DNA from 3 places in the Shewanella oneidensis MR-1 genome. Region 1 is predicted to be linked to each of the others. Evidence: predicted binding sites of a transcription regulator. Region 1 holds the regulator's gene; each other region holds the start of a gene.
The links. The regulator NrdR, encoded in region 1, represses ribonucleotide reductase genes. The targets are predictions, from matches to a motif close to AAACACNANATNTNGTGTTT.
Positions count from the first base shown of each region.

Region 2: a site for NrdR is predicted at 1,218-1,237, ahead of nrdA (class 1a ribonucleoside-diphosphate reductase subunit alpha). Genes of this name have one in related genera too.
Region 3: a site for NrdR is predicted at 1,162-1,181, ahead of nrdD (anaerobic ribonucleoside-triphosphate reductase). Genes of this name have one in related genera too.

Region 1 covers NC_004347.2:3,613,138-3,618,968, reverse strand. Annotated here, with positions in the region: gene ettA (energy-dependent translational throttle protein EttA) at 1-1,486, opposite strand, end outside; gene glyA (serine hydroxymethyltransferase) at 1,677-2,930, shown strand; gene nrdR (transcriptional regulator NrdR) at 3,121-3,570, shown strand; gene ribD (bifunctional diaminohydroxyphosphoribosylaminopyrimidine deaminase/5-amino-6-(5-phosphoribosylamino)uracil reductase RibD) at 3,644-4,789, shown strand; gene SO_RS16215 (riboflavin synthase) at 4,797-5,453, shown strand; gene ribBA (bifunctional 3,4-dihydroxy-2-butanone-4-phosphate synthase/GTP cyclohydrolase II) at 5,520-5,831, shown strand, end outside.
Region 2 covers NC_004347.2:2,519,491-2,525,321, forward strand. Annotated here, with positions in the region: gene ubiG (bifunctional 2-polyprenyl-6-hydroxyphenol methylase/3-demethylubiquinol 3-O-methyltransferase UbiG) at 1-248, shown strand, start outside; gene SO_RS11070 (HAD family hydrolase) at 250-939, shown strand; gene nrdA (class 1a ribonucleoside-diphosphate reductase subunit alpha) at 1,391-3,679, shown strand; gene nrdB (class Ia ribonucleoside-diphosphate reductase subunit beta) at 3,740-4,870, shown strand; gene yfaE (class I ribonucleotide reductase maintenance protein YfaE) at 4,888-5,322, shown strand; gene SO_RS11090 (IS256-like element ISSod5 family transposase) at 5,639-5,831, shown strand, end outside.
Region 3 covers NC_004347.2:2,948,431-2,954,261, reverse strand. Annotated here, with positions in the region: gene rssA (patatin-like phospholipase RssA) at 1-112, shown strand, start outside; gene SO_RS13130 (hypothetical protein) at 227-907, shown strand; gene nrdD (anaerobic ribonucleoside-triphosphate reductase) at 1,212-3,329, shown strand; gene nrdG (anaerobic ribonucleoside-triphosphate reductase-activating protein) at 3,445-3,906, shown strand; gene SO_RS13115 (YibL family ribosome-associated protein) at 4,032-4,388, shown strand; gene ribA (GTP cyclohydrolase II) at 4,651-5,262, shown strand; gene SO_RS13105 (hypothetical protein) at 5,479-5,831, shown strand, end outside.

The DNA of each region.
Region 1 (5,831 bases):
CCATAGCGCAGCCAGGGAATTCGAGAATCGCTTCCTCCAGTGCGCGCAGGGTTTCAACGTCTAAGTCGTTAGTTGGTTCGTCGAGGAGCAGTACGTTACCGCCAGCCTGCAACAGTTTTGCTAAGTGAACACGGTTACGCTCACCGCCTGATAATGTGCCGATAATCTTTTGCTGATCACCACCACGGAAGTTAAAGCGGCCGACATAGGCGCGGCTTGGGATTTCCATGTTGTTGATGCGCATGATGTCTTGACCACCGGAGATTTCTTGCCAAATGGTGTTTTTGTCATTCATCGAATCACGGAACTGTTCAACCGACGCCAATTGCACGGTTTCACCTAGTTCAATGCTGCCGCTATCGGGTTGTTCGCTGCCTGAAAGCATGCGGAATAGGGTTGATTTACCCGCGCCGTTGGCACCGATAATACCGACGATAGCGCCTTTAGGTACAGAGAAGGACAGGTTATCGATCAATACGCGATCACCATAGGACTTAGTTAAGTTGTTAACTTCAATGACCTTGTCACCTAAACGCGGTCCTGGTGGAATAAACAGCTCGTTAGTTTCGTTACGTTTTTGGTAATCGTTAGTGTTCAGTTCTTCAAAGCGCGCCATACGGGCCTTGCCTTTAGACTGACGGCCTTTCGCACCTTGGCGAACCCATTCTAATTCTTTCGCAATGGTCTTTTGACGGGCGCTTTCTGCGGCTGATTCCTGCTTTAAGCGGGCATCTTTTTGCTCAAGCCATGAAGAGTAGTTGCCTTCCCATGGGATACCCTCACCACGGTCAAGTTCTAAAATCCAGCCTGCAGCATTGTCGAGGAAGTAACGGTCGTGGGTAATTGCCACCACTGTGCCGGCATATTCCTGCAGGAAGTGCTCGAGCCACGCCACCGATTCGGCATCCAAGTGGTTGGTGGGTTCATCGAGCAGCAGCATCTCTGGTTTTTCCAGCAGCAGACGACAAATTGCTACACGGCGGCGCTCACCACCTGATAGCACTTCGATTTTTTCATCCCAATCAGGCAGACGCAGTGCGTTAGCTGCACGCTCAAGGATATTATCCAGATTGTGCGCGTCCTGTGCCTGAATAATTGCTTCAAGTTCGCCTTGCTCTTTGGCAAGTGCGTCGAAGTCTGCATCGGGCTCTGCATAGGCGGCATAGACTTCGTCTAAGCGTTTGAGGGCATTTTTGGCTTCAGAAACTGCTTCTTCAATCGCTTCACGCACGGTTTGATTCGGATCGAGCTTAGGTTCCTGTGGCAGGTAACCAATCTTCAACCCTGGCATAGGGCGCGCTTCACCCTCAATCTCAGTATCAATACCGGCCATAATGCGCAGTAGGGTTGATTTACCTGAACCGTTAAGACCTAACACACCGATCTTAGCGCCGGGGAAAAAGCTTAAGGAAATGTCTTTAAGGATCTGCTTCTTAGGCGGAACAACCTTGCCCACCCGCAACATGCTGTAAACAAACTGAGCCATTTTTCTGCATCTATAAGTGACTAATGATGCGGCTAATTCTACTCGATTGCGCGCCGAACTCAACTCGGCATTGAGGTGCATTCAAGTTAAAACTGTAGGATTTTCATGTTTCAGAGACTGGGATTGTCAACTCGTTACGAGTAGAATACCGCGCAACCCTACCTATAAGAATTAGCCGCTGGAGTAAGCAATGCTGAAAAAAGATATGAATATCGCAGATTATGATCCGGAACTGTTCAACGCAATTCAGAACGAAACTCTGCGTCAAGAAGAGCATATTGAGCTGATTGCTTCTGAAAACTACACCAGTCCACGCGTGATGCAAGCACAAGGTTCACAATTAACCAACAAGTACGCCGAAGGTTATCCTGGCAAGCGTTACTACGGTGGTTGTGAGTATGTGGACGTAGTTGAAACCTTAGCGATTGAGCGTGCAAAACAACTGTTTGGTGCGACTTACGCAAACGTACAACCTCACTCAGGTTCTCAAGCAAACAGCGCCGTTTATATGGCATTGTTAAAACCAGGCGATACCGTTTTAGGGATGAATTTAGCCCACGGTGGTCACTTGACCCACGGTTCACCTGTAAACTTCTCAGGTAGACTGTACAACATCATTCCTTACGGTATCGATGAATCAGGCAAAATCGACTATGACGAAATGGAACGTCTGGCCGTAGAACACAAACCTAAGATGATGATCGGTGGTTTCTCTGCTTACTCAGGTATTGTTGACTGGGCAAGAATGCGCGAAATTGCAGACAAAATCGGTGCTTATCTGTTCGTTGATATGGCGCACGTAGCGGGTCTTATTGCTGCTGGCGTGTATCCAAACCCTGTGCCACACGCTCACGTTGTGACTTCAACGACCCACAAGACCTTAGCGGGTCCTCGTGGTGGTATCATCCTGTCTGCTGCCGATGATGAAGAGCTATACAAGAAGCTAAACTCTGCGGTATTCCCTGGCGGTCAAGGTGGTCCTTTGATGCACGTTATCGCGGGTAAAGCGGTTGCCTTCAAAGAAGCTCTAGAGCCAGAATTCAAAACCTACCAACAGCAAGTGGTTAATAATGCTAAAGCTATGGTTGAAGTGTTCCTTGAGCGCGGTTACAAAATCGTCTCTGGCGGAACCAGCAACCACTTAATGCTAGTTGACCTGATTGGTCGTGACTTGACCGGTAAAGAAGCCGATGCCGCCTTAGGCAGCGCTAACATTACCGTGAATAAAAACTCAGTGCCGAATGACCCTCGTTCACCATTCGTGACTTCTGGTGTACGTATCGGTACCCCTGCGATTACGCGCCGTGGCTTTAAAGAAGCCGAAGCGAAACAATTAACTGGTTGGATCTGTGACATCCTCGACGATGCCCATAATCCTGCGGTCATCGAGCGCGTAAAAGGCCAAGTATTGGCACTGTGCGCTCGTTTCCCTGTTTACGGTTAACCTGTTAATTTTATGGGACTGAGTCTAACAACCATCAGGTAGTTAACCTCAGCCCATAAATAGGATAAAATCCCATGGCCGCTTTAAGCGGCCATTTTTATTGCTAAAATCGTAGACTTAAACCAAACGAGTTAATCTTAGATAGCATCGTAAAGCCAAAGGTTATACCCCATTCACGGCAGGAGGCTCAATGCATTGTCCATTTTGCAGCGCGACAGATACCAAAGTGATCGATTCCCGATTAGTGGCGGAAGGCCATCAAGTGCGTCGCCGTCGAGAATGCACCGAATGCCACGAACGATTCACCACCTTCGAAGGTGCCGAATTAGTGATGCCACGGGTGATTAAACGTGATGGCACGCGCCAACCCTTCGATGAAGAAAAATTGCAAGCGGGCATGTTGCGTGCGGTCGAAAAGCGCCCCGTCTCCATGGATGAAATCGAGCAGGCCTTAAGTAAAATTAAATCGACACTACGGGCTACTGGCGAGCGTGAAGTGCCTTCAGAGATGATAGGTAACTTGATGATGGAGCAGTTAATGAGCCTAGATAAAGTCGCCTACATTCGTTTCGCATCGGTTTATCGCGCCTTTGAGGATGTCTCCGAATTCGGTGAGGCGATTGCTAAGCTGCAAAAATAGTTTTTGATAGCATCTGGTTAAAGTGTGTAGCAATGCGCTAAAAGCGGATGACTCAAAATATCATAGGGTTTATATGAATTGGTCAGTACTCGATAACCAAATGATGAGCCGAGCTATTCAATTGGCTCGCAAAGGATTTTATACCACTCGCCCCAATCCCAGTGTGGGCTGCGTTATCGTTAACGATAACCAGATTGTCGGTGAAGGTTATCATCAAAAAGCCGGAGAGCCCCACGCTGAAGTGCATGCGCTGCGCATGGCTGGCGAGCTTGCCCGTGGCGCGACTGCTTATGTCACCTTAGAACCCTGCAGCCATTATGGTCGTACGCCGCCCTGCGCCTTGGCGCTGATCAATATTGGTGTAAAGCGGGTGGTGGTGGCGGTTGAAGATCCTAATCCGCAGGTCGGCGGGCGCGGTATTCAAATGCTGCGCGATGCGGGTATTCAAGTGGATGTGGGCTTGCATCGTGATGAGGCCTATGCCTTAAATCTTGGTTTTATGAAGCGCATGGAGTCGGGTCTACCTTGGGTGACGGTAAAGCTTGCCGCGAGTCTTGATGGTAAAACTGCGTTATCAAACGGGGTGTCTAAATGGATCACTGGCCCTGAAGCTCGCCGCGATGTGCAGCGCTTAAGATTACGATCCTGCGCGCTGATCACGGGGATTGAAACGGTACTGGCCGATGATCCATCGCTCAATGTGCGCTACTCAGAGCTTGGCAGTTTAAGAGCGCAATTGAGTGAGTCGCAGGTTTTACAGCCGCTGCGAGTGGTTTTGGACAGTCGCGCCCGCATGCCTATCACGGCAGCATTGTTTGCGATTGAATCACCCATTTTATTAGTCTCGACAGTGAGCTATTCGTCAGACTTTATGGTGCAATTACCCGCCCATGTGACTTGCCTCCAATTACCAGCCATTGAGGGTCGAATCTCCTTGTCTGCACTATTAAGCTATTTAGGCAAAAGCTGTAATCAGGTGCTTATCGAAGCGGGCGCGACTTTAGCTGGCGCCTTTATCGGCTCAGGATTAGCCGATGAATTAGTGCTTTATCAAGCGATGAAAATCCTTGGCGGCCAAGGACGTAATCTACTTGAATTACCCGATTATCAAATGATGGCCGATATTCCGACCCTCAAATTGGTCGACGAGCGTAAAGTGGGCGCGGATACGCGCTTCACCTTGAGGCTCGAGTCCAATCCATCTTTAGCGAATAAGTGAGTTAACCATGTTTACTGGGATTATTGAGGCCGTTGGTACACTGCGAAAGCTTGAGCGTAAAGGCGATGATATTCGCTTAACGGTCGCCAGTGGCAAACTGGATTTAACCGATGTGCGTTTAGGCGACAGTATCGCCACCAACGGTGTATGTTTGACCGTGGTTCAACAGTTAGCCGATGGCTATGTGGCTGATGTGTCAGCTGAAACCGTCAGCCTTACAGGTTTTGCAAACTATAAAGTGGGTACTAAGGTCAATCTTGAAAAGGCCGTCACCCCAACTACTCGTTTAGGCGGCCATATGGTGAGTGGTCATGTGGATGGGATTGCTACTGTTGAGCAGCGTCTTGCTCGTGGTCAAGCAATCGAATTTTGGTTAGCGGCTCCCACGGAGCTTGCTCGCTATATTGCCCATAAAGGTTCTATCACGATTGATGGCGTGAGCCTGACAGTAAACGAAGTCGATGGACACCGTTTTCGATTAACGATTGTGCCCCATACTGCAGGTGAAACCACGTTGGTGGATTTAAAAGCAGGCGATAAGGTCAATATTGAAGTGGACTTAATTGCCCGTTATTTAGAGCGTTTAATGCGTTTTGACAGCAAAGAAACCCAAGGCGGAGGGGTGACCATGGAAATGTTAGCCCGTGCTGGCTTTGTGCGTTAGTACACTGGCACTCAGTTCACTTAGGTATAGAATTCATAACAACAGTCACATTATAAAGGTCCTACAATGGCGCTGCACAGTATAGAAGAGATCATCGAGGATATTCGTCAAGGCAAAATGGTTATTTTGATGGATGACGAGGACAGAGAAAACGAAGGCGATCTGATTTTGGCGGCCGAAATGGTGACGCCAGAAGCGATTAACTTTATGGCGAAATACGGCCGCGGGTTAATCTGCCAAACGATGACCAAGGCCCGTTGCCAGCAGTTAAATCTGCCCTTGATGGTAACCAATAACAATGCGCAGTTCTCGACCAACTTTACGGTATCGATTGAAGCTGCCGAAGGCGTAACCACAGGGATTTCGGCCCACGATCGC
Region 2 (5,831 bases), 1.1 Mb from region 1:
TTAATCGCAATGTAAGATCCTTTGTCGAAACCATTATCGGCGCTGAATATCTACTGAAGATGCTGCCCATTGGCACCCATGACCATAATAAGTTTATTAAACCTTCTGAATTGATTGATTTAGTCGATAACACCGAGCTCATCTGCAAAGACGCCCTTGGGATCACCTATAACCCGCTAACAGGGATCTTTAAATACACCTCAAAGGTTGATGTGAACTATATGATTGCAACACAGAAGGTTGATTGAAATGAGCTTATCTGAGATTAAAGGGGTGTTATTCGATCTTGACGGCACCCTCGCCGATACCGCGCCGGATTTGGTTGAAGCCCTTAATCTCAGTTTACGCGATGTCGGCATCGCCGCTAAACCCTTAGCGGCGATGCGTAGCGCAGCCTCCCACGGTAGTTTTGCCTTAGTGGATGCCGCCATTCCAGATGCTGATGAGACGCTACGAACCCAAGTGCAACAGGGACTCCTTATCCATTATCAACGGATTAATGGCGAGCATTGCCAATTATTTGCAGGTATAGCCCCGTTGCTTGACTGGCTCGAATTACACAGTGTGCCATTTGGGGTGATCACCAATAAACCGGCACGTTTTACTCGCCCGTTGTTGAATAAGCTTAAGCTTACCGCGCGTATGTCTGTAGTGATCAGCGGCGATTCGACCCGTTACGCTAAGCCCCATACGGCCCCTATGCTACTGGGCGCCCAGCAACTGCAATGTAAGCCACATCAGATCCTCTATTTAGGGGATGCCGAGCGGGATTTACTGGCCGCCCAAGCAGCAGGCATGCTCGGCGGAGTGGCACTTTGGGGATATTTAAGTGCAACCGATACTCCCAGCACTTGGCCAGCCTACGCCCACTACCCTTCACCTTTATGTCTTCATACGGCGTTAAGCCAAGCCTTGGCAAAAATAAGTCAACAAAATTAGCTCACAATAACGGTACAGGTACGCACTGCCAGCGATTAGTAGAATTCATACTGTGGGTCAACCCCTGTGATCGCGATCGCTGCTTATTTTAGCGATCGATCACACAGTGAGATTTGGACAAAAATTCGACACAAAAGATGCGCGCTACTCTCAATTTGAGCTACAAGGTTAGTCATTACTAACGCTTTTCTTTATCCTCAAGATATCCACAAGATACCCCCTAAATTGAGACTTGCAAATGACGGCAAACCTCACTATCTTGTATCTCATCTTATTTAAAACACCATATCTTGTGTATAGGTAGCAATCAGGCACACTAGAAGTTCCCCGCTAAATCGACTATTTTCACCATAGTCAGCAGTATTAAGGGTTTTCAGGTTGATTGTTTTACAAGGAAACGTACGGTGACTGAGTTCACCTGAATAGATATCAGAACCAAGGCCTCTCTTCAATGAATAGCAATATGACAGTTACAAAACGTTGTGGTGCCCGTGAGACGATCGATCTCGACAAAATACACCGCGTAATTACTTGGGCAGCCAAGGGATTAAAAAACGTTTCTGTTTCTGAAGTTGAACTTCGCACGCATTTACAGTTTTTCGATGGGATCCCAACCGAAGCTATCCACGAAACGATCATCAAATCGGCAGCGGATTTAATTTCCCCAGAGTCACCCGATTATCAGTTTCTGGCTGCGCGCTTAGCCGTATTCCATTTACGTAAGAAGGCCTTTGGTCAGTTCGAGCCGCCCAAGTTATATGATCATGTGACTAAGCTGGTGGAGCTGGGTAAGTATGATATGCACATTCTGCAAGACTACACCCGCGAAGAGCTCGATATCATGGATACTTATATCGACCATTGGCGCGATATGAATTTCTCCTACGCAGCCGTTAAACAGCTCGAAGGCAAGTATCTGGTTCAAAATCGCGTGACCCACGAGATTTATGAGAGCGCCCAGTTCCTTTATATTCTGGTGGCGGCTTGTTTGTTTGCCCGTTATCCAAAGGAAACGCGCCTGCAGTACGTTAAAGATTTTTACGACGCGGTATCAACCTTTAAGATTTCACTGCCGACCCCCATCATGGCAGGCGTTCGTACACCTACACGTCAGTTCAGCTCATGCGTGCTGATTGAATGTGGCGATAGCTTGGATTCGATCAATGCGACCGCATCGTCTATCGTGAAATACGTGAGCCAACGCGCTGGTATCGGTATCAACGCTGGTCGTATCCGTGCGTTAGGTAGCCCAATCCGTGGCGGCGAAGCCTTCCATACAGGTTGCTTACCTTTCTACAAGTATTTCCAAACCGCGGTGAAGTCTTGCTCGCAAGGCGGTGTGCGCGGCGGTGCAGCCACCCTCTTCTATCCTATTTGGCATTTAGAAGTTGAATCTCTGCTGGTACTGAAAAACAACCGTGGCGTTGAAGATAACCGTATCCGTCATTTAGACTATGGCGTGCAACTGAATAAACTGATGTATCAACGTCTGATCAAAGGCGAAAGCATTAGCCTATTCAGCCCATCTGACGTACCCGGTCTTTACGATGCCTTCTTTGAAGATCAAGCCGAATTTGAGCGTTTGTATCTGCAATATGAGCAAGACAGCAGTATTCGTAAGAAGACATTAAAAGCGGTGGATCTGTTCTCACTGATGATGCAAGAACGTGCTTCAACGGGCCGTATCTACATTCAAAACGTGGATCACTGTAACACCCACAGTCCATTTGACTCAAAAGTTGCACCGATCAGACAGTCTAACCTCTGCCTCGAAATCGCGCTGCCAACCAAGCCATTGAATAACATTGACGATCCAAATGGTGAAATCGCCCTTTGTACACTCTCGGCATTAAATCTGGGGACAATTACCGATTTAGCGGAACTGGAGCCATTAGCTGATTTAGCCGTGCGAGCCTTAGATAACCTGCTGGATTACCAAGATTATCCAATTAAAGCTGCACAAATTTCATCGATGAACCGTCGTACCTTAGGGATTGGCGTCATCAACTTTGCTAACTACTTAGCGAAGAATGGCATGAAGTACTCCGATGGCAGCGCGAACAACCTGACACACAAGACCTTTGAAGCGATTCAGTTTTATCTGCTCAAAGCATCTATGAATCTCGCTAAAGAAAAAGGCGCATGTCCATTATTTAATGAGACCACTTACGCCCAAGGTATTTTACCTATCGATACCTACAAACGTGACCTAGATAAGATTTGCAGTGAGCCATTGCATTTAGACTGGGAAGCACTGCGCAGCGACATTAAAGAGTACGGATTACGTAACTCGACACTGTCGGCACTGATGCCGTCTGAAACCTCATCACAGATCTCAAACGCCACCAACGGTATCGAACCGCCACGGGGTTTAATCAGTGTGAAGGCCAGTAAAGATGGCCAGTTAAAGCAAGTGGTACCTGATTTCGACACCTTAAAGAATAACTATGAACTGTTGTGGCAAATGCCAAGCAACGAAGGTTACTTACAGCTTGTGGGTATCATGCAAAAGTTCGTTGATCAAGCGATTTCGGCTAACACAAATTATGATCCAGCGCGTTTTGAGGGCCGTAAAGTCCCGATGCAGACCCTGCTAAAAGACTTACTCAATGCCTATAAGTTAGGTGTAAAAACGCTGTACTACCATAACACTCGCGATGGTGCATCGGATCAACACGATGACATTACCAACATAGAGAAAGAAGATGACGGCTGTGCTGGCGGCGCTTGCAAAATCTAATCTTCAATGTTAACGGTTACGGGATCCCAATGGGATCCCGACTTATTGGAATACTCGTACATGACCTACTCTACTTTTTGCCAAACACCCAACGATGCCACCCGTGAACCTATGTTTTTCGGACAATCGGTAAACGTCGCACGTTATGACCAACAAAAATATGAAGTGTTTGAAAAACTAATCGAAAAGCAGCTGTCTTTCTTCTGGCGCCCAGAGGAAGTCGATGTGAGCCGCGATAAAATCGACTACAACTCACTGCCAGATCATGAAAAGCATATTTTTATTTCTAACCTGAAATATCAAACGCTGCTCGATTCAATTCAAGGCCGTTCGCCAAACGTGGCTTTTTTGCCACTGGTATCACTACCTGAGTTAGAGACTTGGATTGAAACCTGGTCATTCTCCGAGACCATTCATTCGCGCTCATACACTCACATTATTCGTAATATCGTCAACGATCCTTCGGTGATTTTTGACGATATCGTGGTGAACCATGAGATCCTGCGCCGTGCCACAGACATTGCAGAGTTCTACGATCACCTCATCAAACTGACCCAGATATACCACCTACTCGGTGAAGGCACCCATGTAATTGATGGTGAGCCAGTAGAGGTGAATACCCGCACCTTGAAAAAAGCCCTATACCTTTGCATGATGTCAGTTAACGCGCTCGAAGCTATTCGCTTCTACGTGAGCTTTGCCTGCTCATTTGCCTTCGCTGAACGTAAGCTCATGGAAGGTAACGCGAAAATTATTCGCCTTATTGCCCGTGATGAAGCGCTGCACTTAAACAGCACCCAGCACATCTTAACCATCATGCAGGGTGGCAAAGACGATCCTGAAATGGGCGAGATTGCAATTGAATGCCAACAGGAAGCCTACAACCTGTTCCTTAAAGCCGCCGAGCAAGAAAAAGAATGGGCCAAATACCTGTTCAAAGACGGCTCTATGATCGGTCTAAACGAGCAGATCCTCTGCCAATATGTTGAGTACATTACTAACCAACGGATGAAGTCAGTTAACCTGCCACAGCCTTACGCCGAACAGACTAACCCATTACCTTGGATGAAAAACTGGTTAGAGAGTGATGCGGTACAAGTGGCTCCCCAAGAAGTGGAAGTTTCATCCTATCTGGTCGGCCAAATCGATGCGGCCGTCGACAGTGATGAATTCCTTGATTTCGATCTCTAGTCGCTTTTGATTGCGAAATGACTAAGTTGAATCCGCTCAAGAGCCATCCATTGAACAGCCCCTTTGCCAAGGCGCCCATTGTGCGCCTGCAAGGGCAACCTGTGCTGCTATTTACTCAGCAGCACAACTCTTTACTGCAAGCACTCGAAGCTAAAAAGGTCAGGATTTTCTCTGAGTGTCGCAGTGGTTTTTGCGGTGCCTGTAAAACAAAAGTGCTAAGTGGCAGTGTCACCTATTTAACTGAGCCGCTGGCCAAGCTTAAAGCTGATGAATGCCTGCCCTGCTGCTGTATCCCCTCTGAAGATTTAGAGCTCGACTTATCGCCTGAAGGTGCTGCAGTCGTCGCCTATCCTCGCTGTAAAACACCTTCTCTGACGCAAACAAGCTCCTCAATCCCCAAGCACAATCTAAAAGCAGTCGCATTGCAAGTGAAAGAAACGATTGAAGACTAGATTGAAAACAAGTGCGTGTTGAAGTTTCAGGTTTTTTACAGCAATTTGGCTAACATTTATAGAGGAAAGCCTAAGCCAAGATAAACGAACGATAATGCAGCAGAAATGGAACCAAAGAGGCAGTTCATAATGTTGTGTCAGGCTAATTTAACTGAGAGATTATACTTTTTTAAGCGCCCATAAAAATGGATAGATAAGTGGCCATTACAGCCGCTAACGCCGCCAGATTAAGTTGAATTAAGATGCCATCTTTGTTGGTTGGTAGTGTTCAAATTTCTGTGTCATTTCTTTAAGCTATACCCAAAAGAGATGATTTATGACCACACCTACTTTTGATATCAATGCTGCCATTCAAGCACTGCGTGAAGGTAAAGACCTCACCGGCAAGGATGGCATCTTAACCCCTTTGATTAAGCAACTTACTGAAGCGGCCTTGGCGGCTGAGCTGGATAGCCACTTGACGAGCACTGAAGGCGCCAATCGTAAAAACGGTAAAACCACTAAAACGA
Region 3 (5,831 bases), 660 kb from region 1:
CGCGAATATCGGCACAATGGAATTTCACCGAGCTGACGAAGCCATCGCAGCAGGAGAGGCCGCCGTGGCAAAAGTGGCACATTTGATTGAAGCCGCGATTTGGAAAGATTAAATATGGCAGGATGAGTTCATCTGAGAATCACAAAGTATAAAGCTAGCTACTGCTTGATTGGCTTAGTTTTTGCTTTATAAACGCCACTCAGTATTAGACGCCGAATTATTGACGATGAATTCTCTCTTAAATACCCTTAATCTTAATCGCAACAATGCTGCTGAAGCCTATGGCCTTAATAGCAAGAAGACGGATACAGGTAAAACCGAGTCGAGCACGGATGCAAACTCATCCACAAAGGAACCCTCAAAGACTGACACTAAACCGAGTGATGAGATTGCGCTGTCACCTCGGGCAGTGCGGGCACAAAAAATTCAGGCCATGTCGAAGGACTTTTTTGCCGATGGCAAATTTAGTGTGGCGGATATTCCTGCGCTAGTGTCGCGGCTTCAAAAGGACGGCATTCTTTCTGATGCCCAAGTTGAACGCCTTTCGCAAAACGGCATTACTGTGCCGAGTCAAAACCCCAATAAGCAGTCTTTGCAGGATTTTATCGATGATGAGCTAAAGTCCTTGGCTGAAAAGTCGCCAAACAGCCCGATGATTAGTACCTTAGTTGATGCGAAAAATGTGCTAAAAAATATGGATGATGCCCATTCGCCCGTTTTGGCGCAAAAGGCGACTAAAGTGTTTGGTCAATTAACGGATTATTTGAACAGTAATCCCACCATGAGCGACAGCCAAAAACGATTATGGCAAGGTCTCAAATCGACCATGCAAGTGGCTTCATCCATGGGAGTGCAGCAATCGGCGCAGGGCCAATTAAGCAGTTATCTTGCTCTGGCTAAGCGTTAAGCCTATCTATTTTTTCTACGTCAAAACAAAGGGTTTTGATTTTAAGCATCATAGCCCTTTGTGTTGTTAAGTCTCTCCATTTAGCACCGCTATCTTGCTTTCGCGTCGAGGTCAAGGCTTAAAACTGAGATCATTGGGCTTGGCAGCAGTTCTTATTTGTTCTTTTTATCCATCCGATAAATCATGATCTGGATCATGGAATTTTAGGTGTCGATGTCGCCTAATTGCCTACATATTGTGTTTGTTGATTATCAAATCACTATATGTAGTGTTAATTTTAATCAGGATGGAGAGGAACTGAACAATGCCGGTCGTGATCAAGCGGGATGGTTGCCGCACACCTTTTGATGAAACAAGGATAAGAGATGCAGTGATCGCCGCTGCAAACTCGGTTGGGATAGAGGATACAGATTATGCCGCGACGGTAGCTGCTTGTGTGAGCGCGCGAGTGGCGAATATGGCTGAAGTTGAGATCCACCATTTACAGGATGTGGTTGAAAACCTATTGATGGAAGGCCCCTATAAGTCATTGGCACGGGTCTACATTGAATATCGCCACGACAGGGATATTTGCCGCGACGCTACGAGCAAACTCAACTTAGAAATTCGTGGTTTAGTCGAGCAAAGTAATGCCGCACTGTTAAATGAAAACGCCAATAAAGATTCTAAAGTCATCCCTACTCAGCGGGATTTATTAGCGGGTATTGTCGCCAAGCATTACGCCAAGAGCCATATTTTGCCTAAGGATGTCGTGGCCGCCCACGAAATGGGTGAGATCCACTATCACGACCTCGATTACTCGCCGTTTTTCCCGATGTTCAACTGTATGTTGATTGATTTGGCGGGCATGTTGACCCACGGCTTTAAGATGGGCAACGCCGAAATTGAAACCCCTAAATCTATCTCAACGGCCACAGCTGTAACGGCGCAAATTATTGCCCAAGTAGCAAGCCATATTTATGGCGGTACGACCATTAACCGTATTGACGAAGTGTTAGCGCCGTTTGTGGCCAAGAGTTATGACAAGCATTATCAAGTGGCGCTGAATTGGCAGATTAAAGATGCTAAAGCTTACGCCACCGCGCAGACCGAAAAAGAATGCCATGATGCTTTTCAATCCCTTGAATATGAAGTTAATACCTTACATACCGCTAATGGACAAACCCCGTTTGTGACCTTTGGTTTTGGGCTAGGAACCTCGTGGGAGTCGCGTTTAATTCAGCAATCGATGCTGAAAGTACGCATGGCGGGCTTAGGTAAAAATCGTAAGACAGCGGTGTTTCCTAAATTGGTGTTTGCTATCCGTGATGGCATTAACCACAAAGTCGGCGATTGCAATTACGATGTAAAACAACTGGCCCTTAAATGCGCTACGATGCGGATGTATCCGGATATTTTGAACTACGAGCAAGTTGAAAAAGTCACGGGCTCGTTCAAAACCCCTATGGGCTGCCGTAGCTTTTTAGGCTCCTATAAAGAAAACGGTGAACTCGTGCATGAGGGGCGTAATAACCTTGGCGTGGTCAGCTTAAACTTGCCCCGGGTTGCCCTCGAGGCTAAAGGCGATGAGGCTGAGTTTTATCGTATTTTAGATGAGCGCCTATTGCTTGCCCGCCGTGCATTAGACACCCGCATCGAACGGTTAAATGGCGTTAAAGCCAGAGTCGCACCCATTTTATATATGGAAGGCGCCTGTGGCGTGCGCCTGCGTGCCGACGATGATATCGCTCAAATCTTTAAAAATGGTCGTGCATCGATTTCATTAGGCTATATCGGTTTACACGAAACCATTAATGCACTCTATGGCACTGAAACCCATGTGTTTGATAATGCGCAGCTTAGGGAAAAAGCCGTAGCGATAGTTGCGTATCTCAAAGCGGCCACCGACGCATGGAAGGCCGAAACGGGTTATGGTTTTAGCCTTTACAGCACGCCGAGTGAGAGTCTCTGTAGTCGCTTTTGTAAGCTCGATGCACGCCAGTTTGGCGTGGTCACAGGGGTTACCGATAAGGGCTATTACACCAATAGTTTCCACTTGGATGTGGAAAAGCGGGTGAATCCTTACGATAAAATCGATTTTGAGCAGCCATATCCTGCCATCGCCAATGGCGGCTTTATCTGCTACGGCGAATATCCCAATATGCAGCACAATATTGAAGCGCTCGAAAATGTCTGGGATTACAGCTATAGCCGTGTACCTTACTACGGCACTAACACACCGATTGACGAATGTTATGATTGCGGTTTTACCGGTGAATTTAGCTGTACCAGCAAAGGATTTACCTGCCCTAAATGCGGCAACCATGAGCCCAGCCGGGTATCAGTAACCCGCCGTGTGTGTGGTTACTTAGGCAGTCCCGATGCCAGACCCTTTAACCATGGTAAGCAAGAAGAAGTGAAGCGTAGGATCAAACACTTGTAACACTTTTGCCTTGTTACCTTTGTTACACTGATATCAGCACAGTCGCTTATTAGAGGACTGTGCTTTGATTTTTAGCCAGTCTGGCGCTCACTGTATTTTGTATCGGAATTATGCAATGAACTATCAGCAATATTATCCCGTTGATGTGGTTAACGGCCCCGGTACTCGGGCGACCTTGTTTGTTTCTGGTTGTGAACACCAATGCCGTGGTTGCTATAATCAAAGTACTTGGGATGTGCGCTCAGGCCATTTATTTGATAAGGCAATGGAAGATAATATCATTGCGGATTTGCAGGATCTGCGGATTGTGCGCCGTGGTCTATCACTCTCTGGCGGCGATCCACTTTTACCCGCCAATCTTGAGGGGATTTTAGCGCTTGTTAAACGCGTTAAAGCTGAGTGTCCCGGTAAAGATATTTGGCTGTGGACTGGCTATGTATGGGATGAACTGAGCGATGAGCAACGCGCAGTGCTCAAGTATGTTGATGTGCTGGTGGATGGCAAATTTGAGCAAAACCTTGCCGATCCGAGTCTCCCATATCGAGGTAGCAGTAATCAGGTGATCCGTTTCTTATAAAAGCGGTAACGAGGATCGCTAACTTGCTGTTATAATCCCACACCTTGACACAGTGACCCAAACAAACTGACCAAAGAACAGGTTAATATCGACTAGGGTTCACTTTAGTAATTTAAGGTAACATAATGAATTTAAAGCAAGAACTGCAGCAGCTTAACGATAAGTTAGATAAGTTTCGTCGTAAACTGGCGGCGGCAGAGCAACGTGGCGATGTCGTCATTGTGGCGCAGTTTAAACGCGAGATTGAGGCTGTCACTAAGCAAATCAATAGCGTTAAAAACCAGCAGTCACGTTTATTGCAAAAGCAAGGTGTTGATATTCAGCACTTGCCATTTCATCGCGCGTTAACCAAAGCCGAGCAAGCTGATATGGGCCAACTGAAAAAGTCGGTAAAAGGCTTGGTAGTAGTGCACCCAATGACGGCTCTAGGTCGCGAAATGGGCTTAACCGAAGTAACGGGTTTTGCGCCAGCAAAGTTTTAAGTTGTATTGGTAACTCATTCAATAGGTTGCAAAATAGGTCGTTTACCCATTTTGCAGCACTTTGAATCGGCAGATTACAGATTGAGCCAATGTGCTACTTAGCATGATGCTTAGATTTGTAGTTGATTAAATTACTAAAGTATTTCGTGATTGCTGAAAACACTTTAGAATAGGCGCTCCGTAGGCTAAGTGCCTCATCATTGTTTTGTTTATGGATGTTCCTTCCGTCTCATGGAATGAGAGTTGTCGTTAAGGTTAAGTCATGTCGATAAAATATGTCGCGACGTCAAAATTACCCACTCCTTGGGGCGTTTTTGCCATGCACGGTTTTGAAGATACTGAAACAGGCAAAGAGCATGTTGCCCTTACGTTTGGCTCCCTAAGTAGCGATGAACCTGTATTAGGTCGTATTCACTCAGAATGTCTCACCGGCGATGCCTTGTTCAGTTTACGCTGTGATTGTGGATTCCAGCTACAAACCGCAATGCAGAACATTGCTGAAACGGGAAGTGGTTTTATTTTGTATTTACGCCAAGAAGGCCGTGGTATTGGTTTGCTAAACAAGATCCGCGCCTATGAGTTGCAGGATAAAGGTGCCAATACGGTTGAGGCGAATGAGCAGTTAGGTTTTCCGGCGGATATGCGTAAATACGATATGATCCAGCCTATGCTTGAAAAAATTGGTGTGAAGCACGTACGCTTAATGACCAATAATCCTCGCAAAGTCAAAGCGATGAAAGAAATTGGTATTGAGGTAGTTGAACGAGTACCGCTACAAGTGGGTAAAAACCGTTACAATGAAGCTTACCTAAAGACGAAATCCACTGAGCTTGGGCATATGATGTCTGAGTATCATTTTACGGATGAAGAGTAGTTTCAAGGCAATATATTTACCGATTAGGCATAGCAAATTAGGGTGTGTTTGCGTAAATTGAATATCACTTTCAGTCGGTTGCTCGTTAACGTCTATTCCATTTCGGCGCTGTCATTGGGGATTATGTTTCCACTGCTGGCGTCGTCATCTCCTATCTCAAATCAGACCGTATTGGGTACTCAGTCTTCGCAAACGTTTGCGAAGATCAGCCCAGAAATGCCAATTGATGACAAAAATAATCCGAATTCAGTCTATGCCTTTGGCAGCTATCTTGGCACCGGGATATATCGGGCTGCGGAGCAAAATGCCACTATCGTCAGTATTCCTTTAGTATTTGATTTTTTGAAGGAAGAGAGCAGTCAGACCTGGCTGCGCTTACCACTATCCTTTGGTTTTTTTGACTATTTAGCGAAGGATATTACCGATGGTGAATTACCTTCATCGGTTGGCACTATGACGATGACGCCCGGTATTGAACACCATTGGCAGGCAACGATAAATACGCGAATGGAAGCCTATCTTGATGTGGGCTTTGGAACGAATTTTGATACTGACACTAACGTGGCTAT